Linked DNA regions of Blastopirellula sediminis. The protein of the gene in region 1 binds, or shares a complex with, the protein of each later gene. Links are inferred from orthologs where the notes say so. Each region holds a gene or a part of one and is shown in the gene's direction. Other genes may lie near its edges.

The links. The genes of interacting proteins can lie anywhere in the genome.
Region 2: the proteins of accD (region 1) and accB are in contact, whole or in part, in a solved structure (PDB 8UXZ), measured with the Escherichia coli proteins. The link is inferred for Blastopirellula sediminis from one-to-one orthologs.

The regions. Positions count from the first base shown.
Region 1 is NZ_JAJKFT010000010.1:907,586-911,406, forward strand. The notes cover bases 672-3,503. They hold accD (acetyl-CoA carboxylase, carboxyltransferase subunit beta), read left to right. Parts: upstream 672-1,573; coding sequence 1,574-2,434; downstream 2,435-3,503. Other genes in these bases: rpe (ribulose-phosphate 3-epimerase), read left to right, coding at 672-915; LOC68_RS15315 (histidine phosphatase family protein), read left to right, coding at 938-1,522; LOC68_RS15325 (DMP19 family protein), read left to right, coding at 2,621-3,503. Outside these bases: more of rpe, read left to right, coding at 229-671; more of DMP19 family protein, read left to right, coding at 3,504-3,821.
Region 2 is NZ_JAJKFT010000010.1:3,556,804-3,560,664, reverse strand. Bases 703-3,574 are described here. They hold accB (acetyl-CoA carboxylase biotin carboxyl carrier protein), read left to right. Parts: upstream 703-1,833; coding sequence 1,834-2,316; downstream 2,317-3,574. Other genes in these bases: accC (acetyl-CoA carboxylase biotin carboxylase subunit), read left to right, coding at 2,351-3,574; LOC68_RS26075 (M24 family metallopeptidase), read left to right, coding at 703-1,767. Outside these bases: tetratricopeptide repeat protein, read right to left, coding at 1-506; more of M24 family metallopeptidase, read left to right, coding at 661-702; more of accC, read left to right, coding at 3,575-3,697. UniProt on the Escherichia coli protein: This protein is a component of the acetyl coenzyme A carboxylase complex; first, biotin carboxylase catalyzes the carboxylation of the carrier protein and then the transcarboxylase transfers the carboxyl group to form malonyl-CoA.

The DNA.
Region 1 (3,821 bases):
GGTTACGTCAATGCCTCGTTCAGGGCGCTGACTCGCTGTGTGGCCGTTGTTACAATTGGCCGAACTGGAAATGTCCCGGAGTAACGTAGGCTTTTAATTCCTTTACGGCAGTTTACGCAGTCGTCCCCCAACTTCTTTACCCAGCGTCTTAGCCTACAGACCGGTTTCGTCACTTGCGGCGAATTGAGCAAACCACATTTATCCTGACGCACTAGCTTCTTAAGACATATGTCACGCGACCACCTAGCTCAGCTTCGTGAAGCTGCGCCTGTTATTCTCCCCTCGCTCTTGTTGTGCGACTTCGCCAACTTGGAGCGTGAGGTTGAGCGCTTGCTAGCAGCCGGCGTGAAAGCTCTGCATCTGGATGTGATGGACGGCATATTTGTCCCAAACATGACCTACGGAATGCCGATTGTCGCCGCGTTCCGAAAATTGACCGATCTGCCGCTCGACGTTCATTTGATGATCGAGAAGCCGCAGCAGTACATCCGACAATTCCATGAGGCAGGCGCCGACGTGATCACCATTCACGCCGAAGCTGTCGATGACGTCGCTAGCACCTTGCGAGAAATCCACTCTCTGGGCTGCGGCGCCGGCGTGGCGATTAATCCCGACACCCCGGTCGACGTCATCTTCGACGCCCTGCCCGAGGCGGATCTCGCGTTAATGATGAGCGTCAACGCCGGTTTCGGCGGTCAGTCGTTCAATCCGGTCGCCCTCGACAAAATCCGAGAGGTACGGCGGATCAATTCCGACGTGCTGATTGAGATCGACGGCGGCGTAAATTTGGATACTATTGGGCGCTGCACGGAAGCGGGCGCAGACTTGTTGGTAGTCGGGTCGGCCATTTTCGGCAAACCGGACTACATCACGGCAGTCCGCGACCTGAATTCGGCCGCGGTCGCCGCCTCCTGATCAGCATAGGTGTAGCTTTTATATGTTGCGCGTTGCGCTCATTCGTCCCGGCTGTACCGACTACGACATACAAGGCCGGATCCGCGGCACGTTAAACGTTCCGCTTAGCGACAAAGGTATTACTCAGGTCCAGCACGCGGCCCATGAGATGGCCGATCTCTCGATCGACGTCGTCTACTGCGGCCCCTGCCAACCGGCGGTGCAAGCGGCCGAAATCATCGCCAAGGTCCACATGGCCAAGGTGAAAAAGATCGACAAGTTTCGGAACCTGGACGTCGGACTGTGGCAAGGGAAACTGATCACCGAAGTGAAGCAGAACCAGCCGAAAGTCTATCGACAATGGCAGGAAAACCCGGATGGCATCTGCCCACCTGAGGGAGAGATGCTAGCGGACGCTCGTAGTCGCGTACGGACCGCCCTGGACAAGATTTGTAAGAAATATCAAAACTCAAAAAGCGTTGCCGCGATCGTAACGCCCGAGCCGATCGCGTCGGTGATTCGCTGCGAATTGCTACATCACTGCATCGGCGACCTTTGGAAAGCCGAAGAAGGTAACTGCGGCAGTTGGGAACTGATCGAAATCTCCCCCCAACCCGCCCTTCGTTAATTAGAATAAAAGTACCGCCACTGTCGGCGGCAACAGCCAGAAGGAAATCGAATGTCGTCGACTACGCCTGAGTTCGCCGCCGCTGCAGCCGCCGCCGAAGGTGTCAAACGTGCCAAACGCGGAGTGCCGGAAGGTCTGTGGCAACGCTGCCCCGGATGCCAGGCGGTGATCTTCCGCAAGCAAGCCGAAGAATTGCTCAGCGTTTGTCCCGAATGCGAACATCACTGGTACGTCTCGGCCGCCGATCGCATGGAGCAAGTGCTCGATAGCGGCACCTTCGAAGAGTGGGACGCCGAGCTGATGCCGACCGACCCGCTCAAGTTCGCCGACCAAAAGAAATACGCCGATCGCCTGGTCGCGGAACAAAAGCGAACCGGTCTGCGTGATGCGGCCCTGACCGGCTGCGGCATGATTCGCGCTCGTCGCGTCGCCATCGGCGTCACTGACTCGGCCTTCATCATGGGAAGCATGGGTTCGGTCGTCGGCGAACGTCTCGCTCGCCTGGTCGAACGAGCCGCCGATCAAAACCTGCCGCTCATCATCATCAGCGGCTCCGGCGGTGGAGCTCGTATGCACGAAGGGATTCTCTCCCTGATGCAGATGGCCAAGGTAACCGCCGCGCTGGCTCGCTATCACGAAATGGGCGGTCTGTTCATTTCGGTTCTGACCAACCCGACCATGGGCGGCGTCGCCGCCAGCTTTGCGTCGCTGGGGGACTTGATCTTCGCCGAACCGAAAGCGCTGATCGGCTTCGCCGGCCCGCGTACGATCAAAGCGACCATTCGCATCGAACTGCCGGACGGCTTCCAGACCAGCGAATTCCTGCTGGAACATGGTTTCGTCGACCGCATCGTCCCGCGTGCTCGCCTGAAGAGCGAAATCGCCCGCGCGATCGACTACTGCGGCAAGTAGTCGGTAGGGCAGGCCGTGCCTGCCTTTACAAACACGCGTTCAAAACAAAGGCTGGGTTTCGACCCAGCCTATTTTTTTGCGCGGGAAGGAAACAACCTGCCTGTCAGTCGCCGCGAGATTTCCCAGACAACCACTTCAGATTATGATGGCCATCGCTCGGTACTAATTCCGCCAGGGAAATCGCTCATGCGAATTGCGATCTCAACCGCCGTCATCCTCGTCGCCGCGCTCTTACCATGGATCGGCGCGTGCAATATGCAGTCGGACGAACCGACCGACGAAGCCGAAACTGTCGCACCATCAGCTGTGCCCGATTTTCCTAAATCTCATCGAGTCGCGTCGCCTGACGAAATCCAGACGCTGATCGACCAGCTTTACGTTCCTGGCGACGATCGTAATCGAGTCTCGCGTGTAAAGTCGCTTGGCACGCAAGCCATCCCGCTATTGATCGCAGAATTGAGTTCGGAACGGGCATACTCTCAAAAGTTTCCGATGCCAAAATTCCCTCTGGATGACGAGTGGGCGTTCACTCGCCTTTGCGACGCCCTGGAAGAGACTTCTCCATCCGCCGCGGCGAAACCGCTTGCCAGATTTGCAACGCATCCTGCCGCGGAAGTCCGACGGAACGCGGCCATTCTGCTCGGAAAGATCGGCACGGAAGAATGCGTCAAGCCGCTTACGACGCTGCTGGCCGACGATGATGACCAGGTTCGCGGCTGGGGAATGCTGGGAATTCAACGTGGGCTCGAGGAAGGACGTCGTGACGAGAAGTTTCTGCAAGCGATCTTCCCGGCGCTAGAGCCGCTACTGGCACTAGAAGATAGTTCGGTAGATGACGAAGCGCCTGGACTGCTGTTGACCATCGATCGTCAACGCGCGGTCGCCGCCATCCTGAAGAGTGAACGGTTCAATTCGGCGAACATCCAGTTCGCATCCAATCTAAAAGCGCTGAATGAGCTGCAAATATCGGTCCCACACGAATTGTTGTTGCCGCAACTCTCGCAGCTGGAGCCAATCAGCGGCGAATTCCCCCACATGTATAACTTTTCTGAGGCGCTCATCGCTTACGCCCGCAACCCAGACGCGAACGCCAAAGCGTATTTGCAGAAGCAGCAGAGCGAAAACGAAGATGAAATGGTTCGCGAATACGCCGCCAAAGGATTAGCGATCCTGGACGGCGTCGACGACGCGGAAGAGTTCATTACGCTTCACTACTACGACGTCGGCTTTGAAAAGTTAACGGCGGAACAGCAGAACTACATCGCGGTGCGGAACTACGAACTGGAGGTCGGCAGCGGCGGACATGATCAGTACTTCGTCAATACCAGCGGCGATGAAATTCAAATCGCCCATCGGGGCCTGATGGCGATCGGAGCGATAAAAAAGG
Region 2 (3,861 bases), 2.6 Mb from region 1 along the record:
GCGTCATCATCCCGATGCTGTTCGTAGAGGTGCTCGGCGAGCATCGTCTTGGCGACGTCGAGTTTCGGGTCGAGTTCGATCGCCTGCAGCAGCTTCGCTTCGACCTCGGCCGGATCAATCCCCAGCGTGTTGCGAACCTCGTACAGCAGCTTTTCGGCTTCGCTCGGAAACTGCCGCTTGATCCAGTCGCGGACAAAATCTTCCGGTCGCATCCCATCAAAGAAGTCGATTATCGCCCCATCGCGCACTGCAAATACGGCCGGAACCCCTTGGACGTTGAAACTGGCCGCCAGCTGCGGAACTTCCTCGGTATTGGCTTTGGCCAAGCGGAACTTGCCATCCATTTCGATGGCCAGCTTTTCGAGAATCGGCATCAACAATTGGCAAGGCTGACACCAAACGGCCCAAAAATCGACAATGACCGGGACCTCACGCGAGCGCTCCAGCACCTCGGCCTCGAAGTTCTCGAGCGTCACATCGACAATCCAGGGGCTCTTCTTCGGCATGATTGACAATCACGTTTGTGAAAAAAAGGGAAGAATAGTCACCCTGTGGAGGGTTCGCCATTCTTGCGGAGAAACGAAAAACCCGAAAAATCAGACTTTGAGCAACTAACGCTTCCCGAGTTTACACTAACTTCCCCCGTTCGCCGAACCGCCGATGCCGCCAGCCGATCACGATCGCTTCGCAGCCCGACGCAACAAGCTTCGCCGCTTGGTGAAGAAGAGCGGCGCGTCTGCGATCCTGGTGACCAACGTCTCGAACGTCACCTACCTGACGGGGTTCACCGGCCATGACAGCTATCTGCTGGTCTCGGCCGATACGGAAGTGCTCCTCAGCGATCCCCGCTATTCGCAACAGGTCGAAGAACAATGCCCCGGGCTGGAGCTCGCCAGCCGCGCTCCCGGCAAGTCGATCCTGGCGACCGTGCAAAAACTGGTCAAATCGGTGGGGGTCAACCAGCTCGCGTTTGAAGCCGCTTCGGTCACTGTCGCCGAGCGCGACACGCTCGCCGAAAAGCTGACCGGCGTTTCGCTAATTCCCACCACGGGACTAGTAGAAGAGCTCCGCGAGATCAAAGACGCCGAGGAGATCGCGACGATCCGTCAGGCGATCCACTGTGCCGAGAAGGCGTTCGCCGCGGTTCGCGCCGCGATGCACAAGGAACAGACCGAGCGGCAAGTCGCCGCCGACCTCGAATATCAAGTCCGTCGCTTTGGCGGCTCCGGGCTCAGCTTTCCGCCGATCGTCGGCGTGGGAGAGCGAGCGGCCCTTCCTCATGGCGTTCCCACCGACAAGAAGATCGGCGAAGACAGCTTCGTTTTGATCGACTGGGGAGCGGTCGTAGGGGGGTACGTGAGCGACTTGACGCGTGTTTTAGCGACCGGTAAAATTTCGCCCAAAATCAAGCGGATTTACGACATTGTCTTGCAGGCCCAGCTCCGCGCGATCGATGCGATCAAGCCTGGCGCGTTGCTGTGCGACGTTGATAAAACGGCCCGCGATGTGATCGCCGAGGCCGGTTTTGGCAAGCGATTCGGTCATGGCCTGGGCCATGGAATCGGCCTCAACGTCCATGAGTCGCCCCGATTTAACAGTTCTCAAACCCGCCCCCTGCAGGTAGGCATGGTGGTCACCGTGGAGCCGGGCATCTATATTCCTGGGTTTGGCGGCGTCCGCATTGAGGACGATGTGCTGGTCACAAAAACCGGCCACGAAGTTTTAACCAGCGTACCGAAAGATTTCGACGAGAGCGTTATCGACTGATCGTTAACGCTTCCTTTCCCATAAGACCAAGCGGCACGTAAGCCGCGTTCCGGAGACCTTCCATCCATGGCCAAGTCCGAGCCCGCTACCGGCGGCGTCTTTGATCTCGATCGATTGCGACAACTCATCGAACTGATGAAAGAGCACGAGCTTTCGGAAATCGACCTCCGGGAAGGGGAAAAGCAGATTCAGATGAAGCGCGGCTCGGCCGTCGCTTACGCCCCGGCCCCGATGCCGGTCGCTGCGGCTCCGGCCCCGGTCGCCAGCAGCGCCGCCGCTCCGTCGGCCGCCGCCGAAGACTCGCACCTGGTGACGATCAACAGCCCGATGGTCGGCACGTTCTACGCCAAGCCGAAACCGGACTCCGAGAATTTCGCCAAAGTCGGCGATCACATCGGCGAAGAGTCGGTCGTCTGCATCATCGAAGCGATGAAGGTCTTCAACGAAATCAAAGCCGAAATGACCGGCAAGATCGTCGCCGTCCTGGCCAAGAATGAAGACCCGGTCGAATACGGCCAGCCGTTGTTCAAGGTTGACCCGCGCGGCTAAGTCGCGCGTCTCCGTCCCGCATCCGGACCACCCCATGTATAACCGCATTCTGATCGCGAATCGCGGCGAAATCGCCCTGCGTATTATTCGCGCGTGTAAAGAACTTGGCGTCGAAACGGTCGCTATCTACAGCGAAGCCGATCGCGGCGCGTCGTATCTCGAACTGGCCGACGAAGCATATTGCGTCGGCCCGGCCAAAAGCGCCCAAAGCTACCTGAAGATCGATCGCGTCATCAGCGCCGCCGAAGTCGGCAACGTCGAAGCGATCCATCCCGGCTACGGCTTTTTGGCGGAGAACGCCCAGTTCAACGAGATCTGCCGCAGTTGCAACATCGACTTCATCGGTCCTTCGCCTGACGCGATGCAGCGTCTCGGCGATAAGAACGAAGCTCGCAAGATGGCTCGCGAAGCCAGCGTGCCGGTCGTGCCCGGTTCGGACGGGCTGATCGAAGATCACGAAGAGGCGATGAAAATCGCCCACCAGATCGGCTTCCCGGTTCTGATCAAAGCGACTGCCGGCGGCGGCGGTAAAGGGATGCGCGTCGCCGCAAACGACCTGGTCCTGAAGACCGCGCTGCAGCAAGCCCAGACCGAAGCCCAAGCCGCCTTCGGCAATGGCGGCGTCTATCTCGAAAAGTATGTCGAGCACCCGCGTCACGTCGAAGTCCAGGTGATCGCCGACCAGCATGGCAACGTCGTTCACTTGTACGAGCGCGAATGCTCAACGCAGCGTCGCCACCAGAAGCTGATCGAAGAAAGCCCGGCGCCGAACCTATCGCCCGAAACCCGCGAAGCGATCTGCGCCGCGGCGGTTCGCATGATCCAAGGCGCCAACTACCACAACGCCGGTACGGTCGAGTTCATCGTCGACAAGGACGAAAACTTCTACTTCATCGAAGTCAACGCGCGCATCCAGGTCGAACACCCGGTAACCGAAATGGTGACCGGCATCGACCTGATCCAGACGCAGATTCGGGTCGCGGCCGGCGAAAAGCTGCCGTTCACCCAGGAAGACATCAAGATCCAAGGCGCCGCGATTGAATGTCGCATCAACGCCGAAGATCCCGATCGCAACTTCATGCCGTGCCCCGGCAAAATCGAGCGATTCATCGCTCCCGGCGGCCCCGGCGTTCGTTTCGATTCGCACGTCTCCGCCGGCTACACCGTTCCGCCTCATTACGATTCGATGATCGGAAAGCTGATCGTCCATCGCAAGACGCGCGAAGACGCGATTCGCTGCATGCTGCGAGCGCTCGACGAGATCCGGACCGACGGCATCCGCACCACGGCGCCGTTCCACAAGATGTTGCTAAACCACTCGGCCTTCGCCGAAGGGAAGATCGACACCACGTTCGTCGAACGGACCTTTTTGCAGTCGTAGCGGGCCGCCGCTACGACATGCGAATAAAAATTTTGCGTTTGCGCTCGTTCTTCAACGCGCAACGCAGCGCCTCACCATCGCTGTTGCGGCGTCAGGTTTCCCATACGGTCGCCTGACTCGTCAGCAGGGGGAAATTTTAAACCCCAGCGTAAAGTGGGTAAACT